Regions from separate parts of the Streptomyces sp. NPDC036815 genome, predicted to be linked through region 1. Evidence: riboswitches for the same ligand, from Rfam matches in the RefSeq annotation. Region 1 holds a riboswitch; the other holds the start of a gene.
The links. A riboswitch is a leader RNA that binds a small molecule or an ion and turns the genes downstream of it on or off. The one in region 1 is predicted to bind cyclic di-AMP.

Region 1 (11,458 bases):
ACGACCGAGGATCTCGCGGTGGTACTGCTCCACCCCACCAACCACCGCATCGCTGCCTCCACAGGCTGTGGACGAACCGTCGGCGAAGCGCCGTCGGGCGCGGCCGACCGGTGCACCGAAGAACTGGGGACCCATGCTGCCACGAAGGAGGCGTGCGGGAAGGGCTACGGGAGCGCTTGCGCGCCAGTGAATGCGCCTCGGGGGAAGGGTGGTTGAAGGAAAGAACCAAGGCGCTTCCCCGCGGGAACGCGTTCGGGGACGCTTCGGGAACGCTTCCCGGGCACCCCGGAACAGCCCGCGGAATCCCCCAGGAGAGGCCGCCGGAGTGACCTGTGGGTGAAATGTCGCTTCTCGCGCACGGGTGCTTTTCGGCCAAATCGGCCTGGGATGAGCCCAGAACGGAACCGTTCGAAGGCAACACACAGCCCGGGAGGCGGTGTTCGCCTCCCGGACCGGTCCGCCGCCCGCGGGGATGGAGGCGGCGGTGTCCCCCAGCCCACTGACTCCAGCGCAGCGGGCCGACCCACGCACCCTCAATGGAAGCGCTCCCGTCATGGCCGGAGAAGAGCGCACACACGGGCGCACGGCCACACAACGGGAGCACGCCGAGGCATGGACGCCCTTCCGTACGGGCAACAATCTCGCCATCCGGAACTGCGCCTCTTAACGCTTGGGATGCGGCGAACTACGCTGTGTGTGCTGATGTTTTCGCGGAGGCATATACCTGGAGGATCGGCCAAACGCTCTTGCGGCCGCTATTCCGGCCACTGCGCGTGGTGGCCCGGGGCGCGACGCCCGGACCGCGGTGTGCGGAGGCTCGGCCGGAGTGCCCGTGGCTCACGTCACGGCGCGCACGGCCAGGGGTGCCACTGCCCCCGGGGGGACCCAGCACGAATGCCGTGCGGTCCAGCCACCGCCCGGCAGCCGTCTGTGTCGAGGGGTGGCGCATGTCCAGGGAGCAACGCGGGCCGAACGAAAAGCTCGGCACCGTTCTCGCCCTCGCGGGAATCAGCAATGCGGGACTCGCCCGCCGGGTCAACGACCTCGGCGCACAGCGCGGGTTGACGCTCCGTTACGACAAGACATCGGTGGCCCGCTGGGTCTCCAAGGGCATGGTGCCCCAGGGCGCCGCGCCCCATCTGATCGCGGCGGCCATCGGACAGAAGCTCGGCCGCCCGGTGCCGCTGCACGAGATCGGCCTCGCCGACGCCGACCCCGCGCCCGAGGTGGGCCTCGCCTTCCCGCGCGACGTGGGGGCCGCGGTGAAGTCCGCCACCGAGCTCTACCGCCTCGACCTCGCGGGCCGCCGCGCGGGCGGCGGCATCTGGCAGTCCCTCGCCGGCTCCTTCGCCGTGAGCGCCTATGCGACGCCCGCCTCGCGCTGGCTGATAACCCCGGCCGACAGCTCCGTCGCCCGTGACGTCTCGCGCGAGGCCTCCCGCGACCTCGCGCACGCAGACGACGGCGCGCCCATGAAGGTCGGCCACAGCGACGTGCTGAAGCTGCGGGAGGCCGCCGAGGACGCGCGCCGCTGGGACTCCAAGTACGGGGGCGGCGACTGGCGTTCCTCGATGGTCCCGGAGTGCCTGCGGGTCGAGGCGGCGCCGCTGCTGCTCGGCTCGTACTCCGACGAGGTCGGCCGCGCCCTCTTCGGGGCGTCCGCCGAGCTGACGCGCCTGGCCGGCTGGATGGCCTTCGACACGGGCCAGCAGGAGGCCGCGCAGCGCTACTACATCCAGGCGCTGCGGCTCGCGCGCGCGGCGGCGGACGTGCCCCTGGGGGGGTACGTATTGGCGTCCATGTCCCTCCAGGCGACGTACCGCGGCTTCGGGGACGAGGGCGTCGACCTCGCGCAGGCCGCGCTCGAGCGCAACAGGGGCCTGGCCACCGCCCGCACCATGAGCTTCTTCCGGCTCGTCGAGGCACGGGCACACGCGCGTGCCAACGACGCGCAGGCGGCGGGGGCGGCGCTGCGGGCCGCCGAGGGATGGCTCGAGCGGGCCAGGGACGGTGACAACGACCCGTCGTGGCTCGGTTTCTACGGATACGACCGGTTCGCGGCGGACGCCGCCGAGTGCTACCGCGACCTGAAGGCGCCGCGACAGGTGCGGCGCTTCACCGAGCAGGCGCTGTCCCGCCCCACCGAGGAGTTCGTGCGCTCGCACGGCTTGCGCCTGGTGGTGTCGGCGGTCGCCGAGCTGGAGTCAGGGAACCTCGACGCGGCGTGCGAGCAGGGGACGCGGGCCCTCGAAGTCGCCGGGCGGATCTCCTCCGCGCGGACGACGGAGTACGTGAAGGACTTGCTGCACCGCCTGGAGCCGTACGGCGACGAGCCGCGGGTGGTGGAGCTCCGCGAGCGGGCGCGGCCGCTGCTTGTGGCTCCGGCGTAGGCGGCGGGCCGCCCGGGCCGTGCCTCCCGACGCCCGGGTGAACGCGCGGATGAGGCCGGGTGAACCGGTACGGATCGGTGGGGAAGGATCCGGCGCCCGAGGTTTGGCGGCGTTGTCAGTGGCGCAGGGCAGTATCTGTGGTGGGAGGTGAGGCGCGGTGAAGAAGGTCGCGTACGACTGCGACGTGCTGGTGATCGGCGGCGGCATCGTCGGTCTTGCGACGGCGTATGCCCTGACGCGCGGCGCTCCCGGGACCCGGGTGACGGTGCTCGAGAAGGAGCCCGGTCCCGCCCGCCACCAGACGGGGCGCAACAGCGGTGTGATCCACAGCGGGATCTACTACCGCCCCGGCTCGCTCAAGGCGAGGTTCGCGGTCCGCGGCGCCGCGGAGATGATCAAGTTCTGCGCGGAGTACGACATCGCGCACGAGGTCACCGGCAAGCTGATCGTCGCCACCGAGCGCGAGGAGCTCCCCCGGCTGCACGCGCTGGTCCAGCGCGGCAGGGAGAACGGCATTCCGGTCCGCGAGCTGGGCCCCGCGCAGATCTCGGAGTACGAGCCGGAGGTCCGCGGCCTGGCCGCGATCCACGTGGGGACGACGGGGATCTGCGACTACGGCGCGGTGGCGGCGCGCCTGGCCGAAGCGTCCGGGGCCGAGATCCGCTACGGGGCGCGGGGCGCCGTCGTCCGCATCGACCGCCGCCCCGACCTCGGCGTCGCGGTCGCCACGGCGGACGGCTCGGTCGTCCGCGGCAAGGTCCTGGTGAACTGCGCGGGGCTGCACTGCGACGCGGTCGCGCGGCTCACCGGGGACGATCCGGGCATGCGGATCGTGCCGTTCCGGGGGGAGTACTTCGACCTGGTCCGGCCCGAGCTGGTGCGCGGCCTCGTCTATCCCGTGCCGGACCCGGCCTTTCCATTCCTCGGCGTCCACCTCACGCGGGGTGTCGGCGGCGGCGTCCACGTGGGGCCGAACGCGGTGCCGGCGCTGGCCCGCGAGGGCTATGACTGGTCGGTCGTCCGGCCCCGCGAGCTCGCCGGGACCATCGGCTGGCCCGGCTCCTGGCACATGGCCCGCCGGCACTGGCGGTACGGGGCGGGGGAGCTGCGGCGCTCCGCGTCGAAGTCGGCGTTCACCTCGGCGGTGCGGAGGCTGCTGCCGGCGGTGCGGGCGGATGATCTGGTGCCGTCCCCTGCGGGGGTGCGGGCGCAGGCGGTGCTGCGGGACGGGACGTTGGTCGACGACTTCCTGATACGGGAGGGGGCGTGCGCGGTGCACGTTCTGAACGCGCCGTCTCCTGCGGCTACGGCTTCCCTCCCTATTGGTAGGGAGGTTGCTCGTAAGGCGTTGGGGGTGTTGCGGGGGGTGGGGGGCGAGTAGGGGGGTGGAGTGTGGGGGCTGCCTCGGTGGGTTCCTGCGGGGCGGACGTGGCTGGTCGCGCAGTTCCCCGCGCCCCTGAATGCGCGTTCCACGCGCCCCTGGGCGGCGATCCGGTGGTCCCATCGTCTTGGCGAGGCGCCCCTCAGCTCGGTGCGCAGTTCCCCGCGCCCCTGATCGGCGATCCGGTGGCCCCACCCCCGTGGCAAAGCCCCACTCAGCTCGGTGCGCAGTTCCCCGCGCCCCCGGGCGGCGATCCGGTGGCCCCACCCCCGTGGCAAAGCCCCACTCAGCTCGGTGCGCAGTTCCCCGCGCACCCGGGTGGCGATCCGGTGGTCCCACCCGCGTGGCGAGTCGTCGTTCTCTTCTGGTCGTAAAATTGGGGCACTGTGTCTGACTCTTCCCACAATCCCGATGCCCCGTCGCCCCGCGCGGTCGCCGCGCCCCGGTTTCCCGGGGGGCCCTCGCCCGATCCTGCCGGGTCGCATCACGAGCGGCGGATCCGTAGCTTCCAGCCCCGGCGCAGCCGGGTGACCGCCAGCCAGGGGGACGCGCTGCGGCGGCTCTGGCCCCAGTGGGGCATGGACATCGACGGGCTGCGCCGGCTCGACCTCGCCGAGTTGTTCGGGGACGACAAGCCCGTCGTCCTGGAGATCGGCTTCGGCATGGGCGAGGCCACCGCCCAGATGGCCGCCGCCGACCCGGACACCGGCATCCTCGCCGTCGACGTGCACACCCCCGGCCAGGGCAACCTCCTCGGCCTCGCCGAGCGCAACGGGCTGAGCAACGTCCGCGTGGCCAACGGCGACGCGATCATCCTGCTCCGCGAGATGCTCGCACCCGAGTCCCTCGACGGGCTGCGCGTCTACTTCCCCGACCCGTGGCCCAAGGCCCGGCACCACAAGCGCCGCCTGATCCAGCCGGAGTTCCTGACGCTGGCCGCGCCCTCCCTCAAGCCCGGCGCGCTGCTGCACTGCGCGACCGACTGGGAGCCGTACGCCGAGCAGATGCTGGAGGTGCTCACCGCGCACCCCGACTTCGAGAACACCCAGGCGGACGGCGGGTACGCCCCGCGCCCGGACTTCCGCCCCCTCACCCGCTTCGAGGGCCAGGGCCTCGGCAAGGGGCACGTCGTCCAGGATCTGCTGTTCCGCCGAGTCGCCCCTCCCCAGGGCTGAGGCACCGTCGCGGCCCGTCCCGTCCCTCGTTAGGGTCAACGACGTGGCCACCAGTTCTCCGTATCCGATACCCCCCGAGGCGCCCGCCCCGGGGGCACTGCGCCGCGTCCGCTGGTGGCAGCGGCGCGCGATACGCGGGGCCGCGCTCGTCACGCTGCTCGCCCTCTCCGGCCTGGTGATCCTCGCCCTGGTCAGGGAGCAGACCGGCACCGAGGGCTTCCTGGTCGGGCTCGGCCTCGCGGTCGTGCCCGTGCCGCTGCTCGTCGCCGCGTTCCGCTGGCTGGACCGCGTACAGCCGGGGCCCTGGCGCAACCTCCTCTTCTCCTTCGCCTGGGGCGCCTGCGCGGCCGCCCTCATCGCGATCGTCGCGAACAGCTTCGCGATCCGCTGGATAGCCACCGCCACCGCCGACCCCACCAGCGCGGACAACCTCGGCGCGACCGTGATCGCCCCGATCGTCGAGGAGAGCGCGAAGGCGGCGGCCGTCCTGCTCGTCTTCCTCTTCCGCAGACGCGACTTCACGGGGATCGTCGACGGCGTCGTCATAGCGGGGGTGACCGCGACGGGGTTCGCGTTCACCGAGAACATCCTCTATCTGGGCAACGCCTTCGTCACCGACCAGCTCAGCCGCGAGAGCGGCCTCGCCTCGGTGACGGCGGCGACGTTCTTCGTGCGCGTCGTCATGTCACCGTTCGCGCATCCGCTCTTCACCGTCCTGACCGGCATCGGCTTCGGCCTCGCCGCGTTCGCCGCCGACCGCCAGCGGCTGCGGCGCCTGCTCCTTCCGCTCGCCGGACTGCTGCTCGCGATGGGCATGCACGCGCTGTGGAACGGCTCGGCGGTCTTCGGACAGTTCGGCTTCTTCACCGTGTACGCGGCGTTCATGCTCCCGGTGTTCGGCCTGCTCACCTGGCTGGCCGTCTGGACCCGGCAGCGCGAGCTGCGCACGATCCGCGCGGAGCTGCCCGTGTACGCGGCGGCCGGCTGGCTGACGCCGCCCGAGCCGTACGCGCTGGGCTCGATGCGCGCCCGCTCGCTGGCCCGCGACTACGCCTCGTACACCTGGGGCAAGGCTGCGGCCCGCACGGTCGCCGAGTACCAGGTGTACGCGACGTCCCTCGCGCTCCTGCGCCACCGGGGCCGCCGCGGCCGGGCCGGCGCGGACTTCGTCGTACGCGAGCGGGAGCTGCTCGAAAGGCTGTGGGAGCGCCGCGAACCGGCCCGCCCCGCCCTCGCGTACGCGGCGCGGGCGACGGCGCCGGTCATGCTCCCCGTGCCGTACGCGGGGTACGGGCACCCCCCGTACGGGTACCCGCAGCCCCGCCCCGTCTACCCGCAGCCCCATCCCGCGTACGGCTACCCGACGACGTACGACAACCCCTATCGCACCTGACGGAAGGCCCTGGGGCCCGCCCCTATGCCGAGGCCGCCGTCAGGCGTGCGAGCTCCGGCTGCGTCAGTTCCAGGTCCGCCACCGCGAGCAGCGCGGGCAGCTGCTCGACCGTGCGCGCGGAGGCGATCGGCGCGGCGACGGTGGGCTGCGCCGCCAGCCAGGCGAGTGCCACGGTCGCGACCTCCGCGCCGCGTTCGGCGGCGATCCCGTCGAGCGCGGCGAGGACGCGGTCGCCGCGCTCGCTGCCCACGTACGACTCGACCCGGCCGCTGCGGGCGCTGCTCACCTGCGTGCCGGGGCGGTACTTGCCGGTCAGGAAGCCGGACGCGAGCGCGTAATAGGGGACGGCCGCGAGGCCGGAGCGCGAGGCGACGCCCTGGAGCGGGCCCTCGTAGGTGTCGCGGGAGACGAGGTTGTAGTGCGGCTGCAGCGCGACGTAGCGCGCGAGGCCCTCGCGGTCGGAGAGGTCGAGGGACTCCTGGAGCCGCTCGGGCGTGATGTTGGAGGCGGCGATGGCGCGCACCTTGCCGTCCCGCACCAGCTCGTCGAGCGCGCCGATGATCTCCTCGACGGGGACGGAGGGGTCGTCGTAGTGCGTGTAGTAGAGGTCGATGTAGTCGGTGCCGAGGCGGCGCAGGGACTGCTCGGCGGCGCCCTTGATCGTGGCCGGGGAGAGGCCCTTGTACGCGGGGTGCGCGCCGACCTTCGTGGCGAGGACGACATCGGAGCGGTTGCGGCGCTCGGCGAGCCAGGCGCCGATGAGGGTCTCGGACTCGCCGCCCTCGTTGCCGTCCACCCAGGCCGAGTACGCGTCGGCGGTGTCGATGAAGTTGCCGCCCGCGGCGGTGTAGGCGTCGAGGACGGCGAAGGACGCGGTGCGGTCGGCGGTCCAGCCGAAGACGTTGCCACCCAGGGAGAGCGGGAAGACCTCGAGGTCGGAAGAGCCGAGCCGGCGTAGAGAAGTCATGTAGTCCGGAACGTCCGCGGCGGAAACGGAATTCCGTCGCGCCGGGACGGGACCGGCGGCCCTGGCGTCGGGGGGGGGTTGGCGCCAGGGCCGCCGGAGTGGAGGGGCCCCTTCAGGGGGTGGTGGCGGGGTTTCTCAGGGGTTGAGGCCCTTGCCCTGCAGCCAGCCGAGCGGGTCGATGCCGGTGCCGTCGGGGGTGTGGACCTCCATGTGGAGGTGCGGCCCGGTGACGTTGCCGGTCGCGCCGACGCGGCCGATGACCTCGCCCGTGGTGACCTTCTGCCCGGCGCTGACATTGAGGGAGGACTGGTGGCAGTACCAGATCTCCGTGCCGTCCTCGAGTTCGAGCACGGTGCGGTAGCCGTACGCGCCCGCCCAGCCGGCCTCCTTGACGGTGCCGGTGTGCACGGCCTTCAGCGGGGTACCCGTGGGAGCGGCGAAGTCCAGACCGGTGTGGTGGCCGGAGGACCACATGGCACCGGCGTCACCGAAGTGCGAGGTGAGGGTGTACGAGGAGGTGGGGATGGCGTAGCTCTTGGCGAGCTTGGCCAGGCGCTCGGCCTCTGCCTTGGCCTTGCGGGCCTCCTCCGCCTTCTTCTTCTTGGCGGCGGCCTTGGCCTTCGCGTCCTTCTGGGCCGCCTGCTGCTGGGCGGCGGCCTCTTCGGCGGCCTTCTTGACGGCCGCGTCCTCGGCCGCGGTCCGTACGGCGGTGTCCGCCTGGTCCTGCTGGTTCTCGGCCTGCTGCATGATGCGGGCGCGCAGCGCCTCGCCCGCGTCGGTGGTGCCCTGCTCGGCGTCGGCGGTGCTGACGCCGGCCGCGGTGAGCGGGGCCGCCGCGGCGGCGGTCGCCGTGGTGTCCGACGCGTCGTCGGAGATCAGCGAGCCGACGCCGGGCAGCGACGTGGCCTCCGGCAGCGAGTCCGCGACGGTGTCCATGCCCGGCAGGTCGGGCAGGGAGATGGAGACCGGCGGCTTGCCGTCCTGCGCGGTGGCGATGCCGCCCGCGCCGACGGCGGCGATGACGCCCACGCCGAGGACGGTGGAGCTGCGGGCGAGCCCGCCGCCGCCCTTCTTGTGCACACGGTGCCTGCCGCGGACGGGACGGATGGAATCCTCGGTGGGGTTCCACTCCTCGAAGGAGTCGTCGTACGGACCGAAGTCATCGTCATTCGGTATGTACACGGCTTGGGGGGCAGGCCGGTTGGACGCCACTGGGGCGCACTCCTTTCCTTCCTTCTCGCCTACCGGGTTAGCTGACGGGTTCGGAGCAGGAAGGTCTCCTACGGACAGCCGGCGCCGGTGCACGAATGCACGGTGCGCAGCTGCCTGATTCACCCCAAGTTGGTGGTTCCCCGGCTCCCTTGCGGGATTAGGCGCGTGCGCGCGGAGCCGCCTCTAGTGACGGCTGGGACGACCGCGCTGCGTTATCGAACGTTAATAGACAGCGGGTCCGTATTCCAAGCCGTTCCGGTTGATCGTTAACGCGGACCGGGTGTACGTACCGGGACACGGGGGTTCGGAACGGGGCGAGTTGACGCCCTCTCATCCCACCGTGGCGCGCACCGGAGCTTCACATTCCCTTGACAGTACGTCAGTTGTCATGCGGAGCGACGTCCATCAGTCACCGGCCGTGATGTCCGGATCCCCGGCGACGGGCCGCCGCACCGCGAGCAGCGCCATGTCGTCGGTCATCCGCCCCCCGGTGTGCCGCCGCACCTCCTCCGCGAGCGCGGCGAGCAGCGCGCGCGGGCCGCCGCGGCCCGGGAAGATGCGGCCGCCGAGCCGGGTCGCGGGATCGTAGAACTCCCCCGCCGGATCGCGCGCCTCCGACAGGCCGTCCGTGTAGAAGAGCAGCATCGCGCCGGGCGGGAACTCCGACTCGTCCGCCCGGTCCGGCCAGGCCCCCAGCTCGCCCATGCCGAGCGGCAGCGCGGGCTCGCTCGCCGACAGGACGCACAGCCGGCCGTCCCCGCGCAGCAGCAGCGGCGACGGGTGCCCCCGGTTGATCAGCCGTACGGCGCCGTCGGCGTGGTGGATCTCGGCGAGTACGGCGGTGGTGAACCCCTCGAACTGGTCGAGCCCGTCGCGGCGGGTGCCCTCGCGCGCGAGCGCCCGCTCCAGGCGCTGCGCCACCGCCTCCAGCGTCGTCTCCTGCTCGGCGGCCTCCCGGAAGGCGCCGATGACGACGGCGACCGCCGCGACCGCGCCCATGCCCTTGCCCCGGACGTCGCCGACGATGAGCCGCACGCCGTGCGGGGTGTCCTGCACCGCGTACAGGTCGCCCCCGATGAACGCGTCGGCCTGCGCGGCCTCGTACCGCGCCGCGATGTCGAGCCCGCCGATCCGCGGATCGGGTTCGGGCAGCACGGCGCGCTGGGTGGTCTCGGCGATGGAGCGGGCGTTGGCGAGCCGGTCGTTGCCGCGGCGCACGACGCGGTTGATGACGATCGCGAGGGCCGCGACGGTGACCACGGTGAGCACCTCGGTGACGGCCTCGACGTGGCTGCTCACCGGGTTGCCGAAGTGCAGGAAGAGGACGGCGGCCGTGGCGGCGGCGCCGGTCAGGACCGTGCTGAGCTGCGAGTAGAAGGGGGCGGCGATCAGCGGGGCGGCCGTGTAGAGGGGGGCCGCGGTGAATTCCGGCGGGGTCGCCACGTCGTAGACGACGCCGACGATCAGGAGCAGCAGGGGCAGGGACCGGACGAACGTCCGCTCGTGCGCGCTGGCACCCCTGTCCCCGGAACCCGCTCGCTGCCCCACCGCTTGTCTCCCGCCGACTCCGCGCCCATCACCGCGCTCCACTCAGGGTTCCCCCGACGGGGAGCGGGTGCGAGCTGGTGCGGTCCGACCGGGTTACGAGAAGAGGGGTACGAATGGGGCGTACGGGAAACGCCCGTACGGGAAGCGCACGTACGGGAAAACACCTAGGGCCCGGAACCAATTGCTTGGTTCCGGGCCCTAGGCCTTGAGTAGCGGGGACAGGATTTGAACCTGCGACCTCTGGGTTATGAGCCCAGCGAGCTACCGAGCTGCTCCACCCCGCGCCGTTGAATGCAACTCTACGCCATGGGGAGGGGTGCGTCGAACCACTTCAGGCGTTGCCCGCGTGCGTGAGCGTCTCCCAGGCCACGAAGAGGCCGTCCGTCCCCTCCGGCCGCCCCCGCTCCGTGTACCTCTCGGTCTCCGGCATCTCCCGGTGCAGCCGCCCCCGCAGGTGGTTCAGGCCGACCTCCGTGTCGGGTCCCATGTCGCGCTGCACCCTGCCGCCGCACAGCCAGCCCGGCACCGGAGCGCCCAGCTGGTACTTGGAGTGGAACTCGAAGGCGGCCCGCAGCCGGTCCTCGGCCTCCCCGTACAGGTCGACGCCCTGGTGCCACGCCGTCTCCGCCATGTGGGAGGCGGCGGCGAGGGAGTAGCTGGCGTGTTTGAAGTTGCGGCAGGTCTCCTGGGAGAGCCCGTCGGCGAAGGTGCCCTGCCCGAACCAGTACCTCTTCAGCTCGGCCGCGGTGTCGATGCCGCTGCCCTCCGGCGAGACCGGCAGCTTGCCGTCCGACTCCAGGTAGAAGTAGGCGGGCACGCGGGTTCGGAAGTGGTGCACGGACTTCTCGAACGTGGCGTGGTCGTCGAGGAAGACGGCCATCGCCATGGTGGCGTCGGCCATCACCAGGTCCCAGTTTCCGTTGAAGTCGGCGGAGCCGTTCTCGACCTGCGGCAGGTAGGCGTTGCGGAGCATCCGCTCGAAGCGCAGCAGCGAGCCGTCGTTCCAGCCGTCGTAGCTGTAGCGCACCGCCTCGGCGGCACGGGCCCAGGAGGAGGCGGCCCAGGCGGTCTGGAGCCCGGCGTTGGCCTCGGTGTGCCTGGTGATCACCTTCGCCCAGGCGTCCATGATCTGCACGGCCTTCTCGGCGTGCGCGCGCTCACCGGTGATGTTCCAGAGCAGCGCCTGGGTGTACGCGGCCAGGGCGTCCTGGCGCTCCTCGACGCACCCCTTGCCGGGGCGGGTGTCGGGCGGGCACTCCACGACGGGGTACGGGGTGGCCCGGTAGCCGTCCGCCGCGTACTTGCTGCCCCGCATCTGCTCGTACGCCTTCAGCCAGGGCTGCTCCCGCGCCCGGACGTGCGCCCGGACCCGGTCGAGCTGCTCCTTGCTGA
Region 2 (11,458 bases), on a different contig from region 1:
CTGGGTGAGGTTTCCTCGTCCAGGGCCCTTCGGGTGTTCGGTGTATCGCCGCTTCGCGGCTCGTCCTCAAACGCCGGACGGGCTGGAACCACGCCCCGGACAGGCTGGGCCTATCGCCACGCTCTGGCGCGCAGCGGCATCCCTGAAGAGCCCGTCTCCGGGGTCTTCACCGCCAGGACCTGGTTCACGCCGATGCGGTTGCGTTCGAAGGCCAGGGCGGAGGCGGCCATGTAGAGGCGCCAGACGCGGGCCCGGCCCGGCGAGGTGAGGCGCTGGCCTTCGGCCCAGTGCGCCTCCAGGTTCGCGACCCAGCGGCGCAGCGTGAGGGCGTAGTGCTCGCGGATCGCCTCCAGGTCGCGGACCTCGAATCCGGCCCGCTCCAGGAGCGCGACCGTGCTGCCCACAGGCGCCAGCTCCCCGTCGGGGAAGACGTACGCGTCGATGAACTCGTCCACGCTGTACGCCGATTCGTCGGCCTGCGGACGCCGCGCGATCTGGTGGTTGAGCAGCCGTCCGCCGGGGCGCAGCAGGGCGTACAGGTCGTGCGCGTACTCCAGGTAGCGCTCGGCGCCGACGTGTTCGGCCATGCCGATGGAGCTGATGGCGTCGTAGGGCCCGTCGCGTACGTCGCGGTAGTCCTGGACGCGGATCTCGATGCGGTCCGTCAGCCCCTCCTCGGCGATCCGCTTCCTGGCGTAGGCGGCCTGTTCCTGCGAGAGGGTGACGCCCACGACGCTCACGCCGTACTCGCGGGCCGCGTGGATCGCCATGGAACCCCAGCCGCAGCCGACGTCGAGCAGGCGCATGCCGGGCCGCAGGCCGAGCTTGCGCGCGACGATGTCCAGCTTGTCGCGCTGGGCGTCCTCCAGGGTGGAGCCGGGCGACTCCCAGTACGCGCACGAGTAGACCATCGAGGGGCCGAGGACCAGCTCGTAGAAGTCGTTGCCGACGTCGTAGTGGTGGCTGATGGCCTGCCGGTCGCTGCCCTTGGTGTGGCGGTGGAGGCGGCCGCGTCTGCGCATCTCCTCGGGCGGCGGGGAGGGCGGCAGGAAGGGCGCCGAGAGGGCGAGCAGCGAGCGGGCGGCGGCGCGGACCTCGGGGTCGTGCAGGGCTTCCCGCAGGCCCCCGGCGTCCTCGTCGCGCTCCCAGATGTACTCCGCGAGCCGGTCGAGGACCTCGTACAGGTCGCCGTCGACGTCCAGGTCCCCGGCCACCCAGGCGCGGGCGAGGCCCAGCTCGCCCGGCTTCCACAGCAGGTGGCGCAGGGCCCGGCGGTTGCGCACGACGACGACGGGGGCGCCCGGCGGGCCCGCCTCCGACCGGTCCCAGGCGCGGACGCGCACGGGAAGCGGGGCTCCGATGAGCCGCTCGGCGAGATTCTGCAGCCGCAGTGCGGCGTCGTGCATGACGCACCTCCGAATGGGCCTCCCCGCCCGGCTGGAATCGGGGCTCGGGGGAGGCGGGTCCCGGGACGGTCCAACACCACGTAAACACCGGAACCCCCCGGGCGCAGTCCCGTTGCGGCGTCACGGAAGGGCAAAATAGATGGCTATCGCATCTACTTGTTCACGGGGAGGCCGAAGAGGTCATGTACCCGGGACCCGGGTGCGCCGAAGGGGGCCGCCCGCACCACGGATGGCGGGCGGCCCCCTTCGGGGTGGATCAGCGACGCGAGGTCAGGAGGCCTTCGCCCGCTCCTCGGTCTTCGCCGCGGGGGCCGGCTCGGCCGCCACCGCGGGCTTCGGGGCGGGCTTGGCCGCCTCGTAGAACTCCTCGCGCGGCGTCTCCATGGCGCCGAGCGAGACGACCTCGCGCTTGAGGAACATGCCGAGGGTCCAGTCCGCGAAGACGCGGATCTTGCGGTTGAACGTCGGCATCGCCATGCCGTGGTACGCGCGGTGCATGTACCAGGCGAGACGGCCCTTGAGCTTGATCTTCATCTTGCCCATGACGATCATCGCGACGCCCTTGTGCAGGCCGAGACCGGCGACCGCACCCTTGTTGGCGTGGCTGTACTCCTTCTGCGGGAAGCCCCGCATGCCGGAGATCACGTTGTCGCCGAGGACCTTCGCCTGACGCAGCGCGTGCTGGGCGTTCGGCGGGCACCAGGCGTTCTCGTTGCCGGCCTTGCGGCCGACCACGTCCGGCACCTGGGCGTTGTCGCCCGCGGCCCAGATGTAGTCCGTGCCCTGCACCTGGAGCGTCGTCTGGGTGTCCACGTGGCCGCGCGGGCCGAGCGGCAGACCGAAGCGGGACAGCGCCGGGTTCGGCTTGACGCCCGCGGTCCACACGATGGTGTTGGAGTCGACCTCGAGGCCGTTGTTCAGGACCACGTGGCCGTCCACGCAGGAGTCCATGCCGGTCTTCAGGTAGACCTCGACACCGCGGCCTTCCAGGTGCTCCTTGCCGTACTGGCCGAGCTTCGGGCCGACCTCGGGGAGGATCTTGTCCGCGACGTCGACGAGCACGAAGCGCATGTCCTCGCGCTTGACGTTGCTGTAGTACTTGGCCGCGTCGCGGGCCATGTCCTCGACCTCGCCGATGGTCTCCGCGCCCGCGAAGCCACCGCCGACGAAGACGAAGGTCAACGCCTTGCGGCGGACCTCCTCGTCCGTCGTGGAGTCAGCCTTGTCGAGCTGCTCCAGGACGTGGTTGCGCAGGCCGATGGCCTCCTCGATGCCCTTCATGCCGATGCCCTGCTCGGCGAGGCCGGGGATCGGGAAGGTGCGGGAGACCGCGCCCATCGCGATGACGAGGTAGTCGAAGGGCAGCTCGTAGGCCTCGCCGACGAGCGGCGCGATCGTGGCCACCTTGCGGTCCTGGTCGATGGTGGTGACCCGGCCGGTGAGGACCTCGGCCCTCGGCAGTACGCGTCGCAGCGGTACGACGACGTGCCGGGGCGAGATGCTGCCTGCGGCGGCTTCGGGGAGGAAGGGCTGGTAGGTCATGTACGAACGGGGGTCGACGACCGTGACGGTCGCCTCTCCGAAGCGCATCTTCTTGAGAATGCGCCGAGCTGCGTACAGGCCTACGTACCCACCGCCTACTACGAGGATCCTGGGACGCTCCGTGGTGCTCATGCCATCGAGTATCCACCCGCCCGACGGGGGTCGCTCGTGCGCCCCTTCACAAGCATGCGGAGGGCCTCTGCTACACTTCGCCGCCCACGTGACGGAGGTCATGGCGCCGCAGGGGAACCACGGTGCCACACGAGTCGTTGTTCACCCCTTGTGAGCTGCACTCCGAGGCCTCGTACGGAGTGGACCACTGGAGCGCGAGGCGTCCCGTCCGGACCCGTGCACCGCTCCGATCCCACGGCGCGCGCCCGGCGCGGGCCCCGTTCGGACGCCGGGGACCCCCTCACCTCGCCCATCAGGGCCGTTTTCCTTGTGAAGAACTTCACGAAGTTTCCCGACGCGCTGTCGCCGGAGGCCCTCCAGACCCCCCTGGCGACCGCTCAGACGGTACAGGACGCGCTCAGGCGTACCCCTGCCGGACCCGCTCCGCGACCTGTTCGGGCCCGTCCCCCGTTCGGCCCAGCCCTCCGCGCCGCGGCCCGGCGCCGCGCGGAGAGTGGGGGCAAGCCGACAAGGGAGGTTTCCCATGCGGAAAGCAGACCTGTACGCCCTGGATCTGACCGGGGCGAAGTGGCACAAGAGCAGCTACAGCGGGCCCGACGGCAACTGCGTCGAGGTGGCGGTGCTGCCGCACGGCGCCGTGGCCCTGCGCGACTCGCGCAACCCCGGCCGCGGGGACCTGCGCTTCACCCGGGACGAGTGGTCCGCCTTCCGGGACGGCACACGGGACGGCGAGTTCGGCTGACCGGCGGCGGCCGACCGGCACCGACACACCGCCCCGCCCCCGACTTCAGGCTCAGGCTTCAGGAGAGGTCGGGGGCGGCCTGCGCCTGGTCCTCGATCTCCTGCGCCACCTTGTACGCGATGCCGTCGAGGATGTCGTGCTCCGAGACGACGACCTCGCGGGCGCCCACCCTGTCCATGATCGCGAGCAGCACGAGGGCGCCCGACGCAATGACGTCGACACGGCCCGCGTGCATCACCGGGATCGCTGCGCGCTCGTCGTGCGTGGCGCGGATCAGCCGCTCCACGATGGCGCTGACCTGCTCGTAGGGAATCCGGGAGTGGTGGATCGCCCGCCAGTCGTACGTGTCGAGACCCAGGGCGATCGCGGCGACGGTGGTCACCGAGCCCGCCAGGCCCACGAGCGTGCGGGCCTCCTTGAGCGGGACCGTCCGCTCGGCGAGGTCGAGCGCCGCCTCGATGTCGGCGCGGATGGCGTCGAGCTGTCCCGACTCCGGCGGGTCGGTGACGACCCCGTCGCGTACGAGATGGCGCTCGGTCATGCGCACGCAGCCGACGTCGACCGAGCGGGCCGCCTGCACCTCGTCGGTGCCGACCACGAACTCGGTGGAGCCGCCGCCGATGTCCACGACCAGGTAGGGCGTGGCGAGGTCGTCCCGCCCCGTCAGCTCCTTGGTCGCGCCGGTGAAGGAGAACTCCGCCTCCTGGTCGCCGCTGATGACCTCCGGCTCGACGCCGAGGATGTCCAGGACGCCGCTGACGAACGCGTCGCGGTTCTCCGCGTCGCGGGACGCGGAGGTGGCGACGAAGCGGACGCGCTCGGCGCCGTGCTCCTTGATGACGGCGGCGTACTCGCGGCACGCCGCGAAGGTGCGCTCCAGGGCGTCGGGGGCGAGGCGGCCCGTCCGGTCGACGTCCTGGCCCAGCCGGACGATCGTCATCCGCCGGTCCAGGTCAACCAGTTCGCCCGTGACGGGGTCGGCGTCCGCGACGAGCAGGCGGATCGAGTTGGTGCCGCAGTCGATGGCGGCGACGCGGGTCACTCGCTCTCCTCGGCGGCGCACGGCGTGACGCAGGGGCCCTTGGCCCACCACTCGGGAAGCATCGCGATGGCCTCGTCGCCCAGCGGGTTCACGCCGGGGCCCGCGGCCAGCGAGTGGCCGACCAGGACGTGCAGGCACTTCACGCGGTCCGGCATGCCGCCCGCGCTCGGGAAGCCCTCCAGGACCTCGATGGCGTCACGGCGCGCGATGTAGTCCTCGTGCGCCTTGCGGTAGGCGGCGGCCAGTTCGGGGTCCGTCCGCAGCCGCTCCGACATCTCCCTCATCACGCCGTTGGCTTCGAGGGTGCCGATCGCGGACGCGGCCCGCGGGCACGTCAGGTAGTACGTCGTGGGGAACGGCGTACCGTCCGGGAGGCGCGGCGCCGTCTCGACGACGTCCGGCTGGCCGCAGGGGCAGCGGTGCGCGATGGCCCGCAGGCCGCGCGGCGGGCGGCCGAGCTGCTGCTTGAAGGCCTCGACGTCGGCGTCGGTCGGCTCGGTGCGCGAGGTGGTCGGCGGAGGCGTGTGCATGCCTGTCTTTCCATGTCCGTGGGTCAGTCGTCGGGGCGGTCGGCCTTGTCGACGCCGTCCCAGACGTTCGAGTACCAGGGGCGCGAGGCCGCCCCCTGGTCCGTGCGCCGGCTCCTGGCCGCCGCGGGGTCGATCACCGTGAAGCCGGTCTCGCCGGGCATCACGTAGTGCAGGCGGTCCCGGATGCGCTGCTCCGCGTACGCGTCGTCCTGCCAGCGGGCCTTCTCGTCGCGGAGCTTCTCGACGTCCGCCTGGTGCTCGGCCTGCTGCCGGCGCAGGTCGTCGATCTCGGCGCGCTGCGAGACGTACTGCCGCATCGGGTACGCGAGCGCGACGACCAGCGAGCAGAGCACGAGCGCGAGGAGGGCCGCGCGGCCGGTGAGCCGGGAGCGGCGGGCCTGCCTCTTGGTCTGGGAGCGGTAGACGCGCTCGGCGGTCTGCTCGCCGAGCAGCCGCAGGCGGGTCGCGGTGGAGAACCGGTCCTTGGTCCCGGCCTTGGCCATGGTTCCGTCTCCCCAGAGCAGCGCCTCAACGTACCTACGTCCCCGCACACGGTACGGGACCGGGTGCGGGGACGTAGGTAACTACGTGGCGTCGAGCGCTGCTCGGGCCGTGCTTCGGCTGCTGCGCCGGGTCCGCTACTCGGCGGAGCGGAAGCGCGGGAACGCGCTGCGCCCGGCGTAGACCGCGGCGTCGTCGAGGATCTCCTCGATGCGCAGCAGCTGGTTGTACTTGGCGACGCGCTCGGAGCGGGCCGGGGCGCCGGTCTTGATCTGGCCGCAGTTGGTGGCGACGGCGAGGTCGGCGATGGTGACGTCCTCGGTCTCGCCGGAGCGGTGCGACATCATGCACTTGAAGCCGCTGCGCTGGGCCATCTCGACGGCGTCCAGGGTCTCGGTCAGCGAACCGATCTGGTTGACCTTGACGAGCAGGGCGTTGGCCGAGTTCTCCTCGATGCCGCGGGCCAGGCGCTCGGGGTTGGTGACGAACAGGTCGTCGCCGACGAGCTGCACCTTGTCGCCGAGCTTCTCGGTGATGGTGTTCCAGCCGGCCCAGTCGTCCTCGAACAGCGGGTCCTCGATGGAGACCAGCGGGTAGGAGGCGACGAGCTCCGCGTAGTACTCGGTCATCTCGGCGGCCGAGCGGGACTTGCCCTCGAACTCGTAGCTGCCGTCCTTGTAGAACTCGGACGCGGCGACGTCGAGCGCGAGCGCGACCTGCTCGCCGGGGACGTAACCGGCCTGCTTGATGGCCTCAAGGATGAGGTCGAGCGCGGCGCGGTTGGAGTCCAGGTTCGGGGCGAAGCCGCCCTCGTCGCCGAGGCCGGTGGAGAGGCCCTTCTCCTTCAGCACCTTCTTGAGGGTGTGGTAGACCTCGGTGCCCCAGCGCAGGGCCTCGGAGAAGGACTCCGCGCCGATCGGGGCGATCATGAATTCCTGGATGTCGACGTTCGAGTCGGCGTGCGACCCGCCGTTCAGGATGTTCATCATCGGGACGGGCAGCAGATGCGCGTTCGGGCCGCCGAGGTAGCGGAACAGCGGCAGGTCGCTGGCCTCGGAGGCGGCGTGCGCGACGGCGAGCGAGACGCCGAGGATGGCGTTGGCGCCGAGCGAGCCCTTGTTGTCGGTGGCGTCCAGGTCGAACATGGCCTGGTCGATCAGGCGCTGCTCGGTGGCGTCGTAGCCGACGAGCTCCGGGCCGATCTGCTCGATGACGGCGAGGACGGCCTTCTCGACGCCCTTGCCCTGGTAACGGTTGGGGTCACCGTCACGGAGTTCGATGGCCTCGAAGGCACCGGTGGAGGCACCGGACGGAACGGCGGCACGACCGGTGCTGCCGTCGTCGAGGCCGACCTCGACCTCGACCGTGGGGTTGCCTCGGGAGTCCAGGATTTCCCGGGCTACGACGACGTCGATGGACGGCACGAGCATCTCCTTCTGGGAGTGTGACGCGTATACGCAATGACGCGGACCGTTTCGGCCCTGCGTCTCCCGAGCCTAACCGGCTCCGGGGCTTCAGCCAGCCGACCGCCCGTCCCGTGGGACGAACAAGAGGCCAAATCCCCTGGAAACAGGACGATGGACCGCGTTTCTACTCGCTAGTAGCGAACAAGCCGGGCGGCCCGGGCAGGGGCGGACATGGCCCCGCCCCGGTGCGTACGGGGGATACGCGCACCGGGGCGGGGAGCCCGTGGGGACGGGGGTACGGCCGTGCGTCCGCCGAGGCACGGCCGTGACCGGGCGGGTCAGCTCAGGTGCAGCTGCTGGCCCGGGTAGATCATGTCGGCGTTGTCGATGATGTCACCGTTGAGCTTGTACACCTTGTGCCAGCCGCCCTTGACGTGCTCCGCCTGGGCGATCTTGGACAGGGTGTCGCCCGTCTTGACCTTGTACTCGCCGTCGCCCTTCTTGACCGTCTTGCCGGTCGGGGTCTCGACGGTCTTCTTGCTCTCGGTCTGCGGCGCGGGCTGCGGCTTCGGGGCGGCCTGCTGCTGCTTCGGAGCGGCCTGCTGCTGCGTCTGCTGCGGCTGGGGCTTGGACTCCTGCTGCTGCGGGGCCTGCTGCTGCGAGCCGCCGCCGCTGTTGTTCGAGGCGCCCGAGAGGCCGACGCCACAGCTCGGCCAGGCACCCTTGCCCTGACCCGCGAGGACCTTCTCGCCGATCTCGATCTGCTGGGCCTTGGTCGCCTTGTCGGCGGAGGGCGCGTACTTGGTGCCGCCGTACGCGGCCCAGGTGGACGGCGAGAACTGCAGGCCGCCCTGGTAGCCGTTGCCGGTGTTGATCGACCAGTTGCCGCCGGCCTCGCACTGGGCGACGCGGTCCCACTCGGAGTCGGTGGCGGCGGAGGCCGAACCGGCGGCCATCAGCGGGGCAGCGACCGCGACACCGGTGACGCCGGCGAGCGTGGCGACACGGGTGGCCTTGGACGGACGACGGTGCTTGCCCTTGCTGGAAAACAGCATGAGTGATCCCCTCACCGACGCCTGCGAGGTGAGCTGTCGGGTTCGGGCCGATGTGGTTGCCCGGCCGCGCTCACAGAGCGCGGCTTCACCCCTAGCCGTTCCCGTCCGTCTCGCGGCGCCCAGCCCTACGGCTGTGCGTCCCCTCAACGGACGGACCCGGCGCAAACCTTGGGTCCCCCGCTCCTGCCTACGGCGCTCGAAGCGACGACTGTTCCCGTCCGGCCGTTGGCAGGATTCGGCGTACCGACCGGCGGGGCCCACCAATGGCGAGCGGTGACGACGGTAATCACGTCTTCCACACAATTTCAAAGACGATCAGGGCTTCTGAGACCCATGTCTCACTCGCGCCAAAGCGGACATACGACGCGAAGGCCCCGTCCGACTCTTCGTCAACTACCGTTACTTTTCGCCCAGATCGAGGCTCTGACCGGGGAGAATGAGGTCCGGGTCGCCGCCGACGGTCTTCTTGTTCTCGGTGTAGAGCTCGTGCCAGCCGCCCTCGACGTCGAGGTCGTCCGCGATGACCGAGAGGTTGTCCCCGGAGCGCACCGTGTACGTCCCGTCGGCGACCGCTCCGGTGCGCTCCTCGCCGCGCGAGGCGTGCCGTCCGGGACGCCCGCCCGCACCCTCGCTCTCGTCCGCGCGGTCGCCCCGGTGGCGCCCCGCGGAGGAGCCCGAACCCTCGGAGGGGGCCGTCGCGTCCTCGGCGTCCGGCGAAGTGCCGTCCTTCTCCCCGGACTTGCCCGTGCCGGACGCGTCATCGGCGCCGTCCGCCTCGCCCTTGTGACCCTTGTCGCCCTTTTCGCCGGACTCGTCGTGATTCTTGTCTCGCGCGTCGCCCGCGTCACCGGAGGGCTTCTCCGGGTCCGCGGACGGGTCGTCGGAGGGATCGGCGGAGTCGGCCGGGTCGGCGGACGACTCACCCTTCTCCGCGCCCTTGTCCTTGCCCTTGTCCTTGCCGTCGGAGCTGCCGGAGTCATCGGCGGAGCCGGAGTCCTTGGCACCCTCGGGCCCGTCGGCGCCGGTCCGGCCCGACGGGTCGGACGGCTCCCCGGTGACGGGCGCGCCCGGGTCCACGTCGGCCGCGGCGCCGCCGTCGGTGAGCCCGGCGATCGGCGCGCAGCTCGGCCAGGCGGCGGTGCCCCGGTCGCCAAGGACCTTCTCGGCGACGGAGATCTGCTGGGACTTGGAGGCCTGGTCGGCGCTCGGCGCGTAGTCGAGGCCGCCGTGGCTCTCCCAGGTGTCCTGGGAGAGCTGGAGCCCTCCGTAATAACCGTTGCCGGGGTTCGCGCTCCACGCGCCGCCGCTCTCGCACTGGGCGAGCTTGTCCCACGTGTCGGTGGAGGCGGCGCTCGCGCTGGTGGCGGCGAGCAGCGGGATGGCGATGGCTGATCCGGTGACGCCTGCCGCGACGATGAGAGCCGGGGCCTGGCGGGGGCGTCGGTGACGACCTTGACCGGAGAGCATGCGGTTGCCTTTCAGGAGACTGCAGCGACGGCTGGGGCGCCCGGGGGCGCCCAAGTCGTCGTGAACGTAGCCGCAGTCGAACGCTTGTCACAAGTCGGTGCAGCGGAGATCACGTGAACATCACAGTCGTGACGGCCCGTCAGCCCCGGGTCGGCGGCTGTGCGTTTGTGAACTTCACCGGCAGCGTGCGCAGTCCCCGCATGATCAGCCCGCCACGCCACCGCAAATCGGCGGGATCCGACGCGAGTTGCAGGTCGGGGAGGCGTCTGAGCAGCGTCGCGAGGGCGGTCTGCCCCTCCAGCCTGGCGAGCGGAGCACCGAGGCAGTAGTGGATTCCGTGCCCGTATCCGAGGTGCTGGTTGTCGCGGCGGGAAAGGTCCAGGGTGTCGGGCGAGTCGAAGCGGGCCGGGTCGCGGTCGGCGGCGGCGAGCACGACGAGGACGGGGTCTCCCGCGGCGATGTCCTGCCCGCCGACGCGGACCGCCTCGGTCGCGAACCGCCAGGTGGCGAGCTCGACGGGCCCGTCGAAGCGGAGGAGTTCCTCGACGCCGGTCTCCAGGAGCCCGGTGTCGCCCTCGGCCAGCGCCCGCTGCAGCCGCTCGCGCTGTTCGGGGTGGGTGAGCAGCGCGTACAGGCCGTTGCCGATGAGGTTGACGGTGGTCTCGAAGCCGGCGAAGAGAAGGATGAAGGCCATGGCGGCCGCCTCGTTCTCGGTGAGGTGCTCGCCGTGGTCGGAGGCCTTGATGAGGCCGGAGATGAGGTCGTCGCCCGGATCGAGGCGCTTTCGGTGGATGAGCTCGGCGAGGTAGCCGCGCATCTTCTTCACCGACCGGGCCACACCGCCCCGCGGCCCGCCCCCGTGGCGGATCATCATGCCCGCCCAGTCGCGGAAGTCGTCCTGGTCCTCGCGGGGGACGCCGAGCAGGTCGCAGATGGCGTAGATGGGGAGCGGGAAGGCGAACTCGTGGATGAGGTCGGCCGCGCCCTCCGCCCCGCCGTGCTTGTCGGCGAGCGTGTCGATGAGGGAGTCCGTCAACTCCTGCACGCGCGGCGCGAACTCGGCCACCCGGCGCGGTGTGAACGCCTTCGCGACGAGCCGGCGCAGGCGGGTGTGGTCCGGCGGGTCGATGTTGAGCAGATGCGTCATCAGCTCGGCCTTGCGCTCGCCGGGGATGCCGGTCTTGCCCTTGGCGTGGGCGGGCTCGTCGTGGTGGGCCGGGTTCTTGCTGAGCCGCTGGTCCGCGAGGGCCTGCCGCGCGTCCGCGTACCGGGTGACGAGCCAGGCCTCCACGCCGCTGGGCAGGGTGGTGCGGTGCACGGGGGAGTTCTCGCGCAGCCAGGCGTACGCCGGGTAGGGGTCGGTGGCGAACTCCCAGGTGAAGAGTTCCGGCTGCGGGGGCGGGGGCGTCCCGGGGGCGGAGGTGGCTCCTGCGGGGCAGGTCGCGGGCGGCTGGTCGTGCATGCCGTCGACGGTATCCCCAGGGCGAGCGCCGTACGGACCTGACCGGGGCCCGTACTCAACCGGGGTCCATGCTGGAGTCCAGGCCCGCGTCCCGGATCGGGTCCCGGCCGGGTTCCTTGCCGGTCGGGCGGAGCAGGCCCTTGAGGCGCCGGGTGGCGGAGGCGTCGCCCTCG

Region 2: linked by a shared signal. The riboswitch ahead of ACZ69I_RS35910 (transglycosylase family protein) and the one ahead of ACZ69I_RS21030 (M23 family metallopeptidase) in region 1 are both predicted to bind cyclic di-AMP.

The regions. Positions count from the first base shown of each region.
Region 1 covers NZ_JBVJPW010000010.1:15,064-26,521, forward strand. The annotation lists gene ACZ69I_RS21000 (asparagine synthase-related protein) at 1-50, opposite strand, end outside; gene ACZ69I_RS21005 (MFS transporter) at 948-2,390, shown strand; gene lhgO (L-2-hydroxyglutarate oxidase) at 2,548-3,771, shown strand; gene trmB (tRNA (guanosine(46)-N7)-methyltransferase TrmB) at 4,158-4,946, shown strand; gene ACZ69I_RS21020 (PrsW family intramembrane metalloprotease) at 4,990-6,339, shown strand; gene ACZ69I_RS21025 (aldo/keto reductase) at 6,362-7,306, opposite strand; gene ACZ69I_RS21030 (M23 family metallopeptidase) at 7,442-8,518, opposite strand; cyclic di-AMP (ydaO/yuaA leader) riboswitch at 8,530-8,692, opposite strand; gene ACZ69I_RS21035 (PP2C family protein-serine/threonine phosphatase) at 8,924-10,066, opposite strand; tRNA gene ACZ69I_RS21040 (tRNA-Met) at 10,277-10,350, opposite strand; gene ACZ69I_RS21045 (alginate lyase family protein) at 10,398-11,458, opposite strand, start outside.
Region 2 covers NZ_JBVJPW010000029.1:13,170-24,627, forward strand. The annotation lists gene ACZ69I_RS35875 (class I SAM-dependent methyltransferase) at 111-1,406, opposite strand; gene ACZ69I_RS35880 (NAD(P)/FAD-dependent oxidoreductase) at 1,677-3,080, opposite strand; gene ACZ69I_RS35885 (DUF397 domain-containing protein) at 3,604-3,822, shown strand; gene ACZ69I_RS35890 (Ppx/GppA phosphatase family protein) at 3,881-4,864, opposite strand; gene ACZ69I_RS35895 (DUF501 domain-containing protein) at 4,861-5,394, opposite strand; gene ACZ69I_RS35900 (FtsB family cell division protein) at 5,418-5,897, opposite strand; gene eno (phosphopyruvate hydratase) at 6,033-7,319, opposite strand; gene ACZ69I_RS35910 (transglycosylase family protein) at 7,640-8,356, opposite strand; cyclic di-AMP (ydaO/yuaA leader) riboswitch at 8,360-8,561, opposite strand; gene ACZ69I_RS35915 (LysM peptidoglycan-binding domain-containing protein) at 8,756-9,823, opposite strand; gene ACZ69I_RS35920 (cytochrome P450 family protein) at 9,963-11,285, opposite strand; gene ACZ69I_RS35925 (sel1 repeat family protein) at 11,341-11,458, opposite strand, start outside.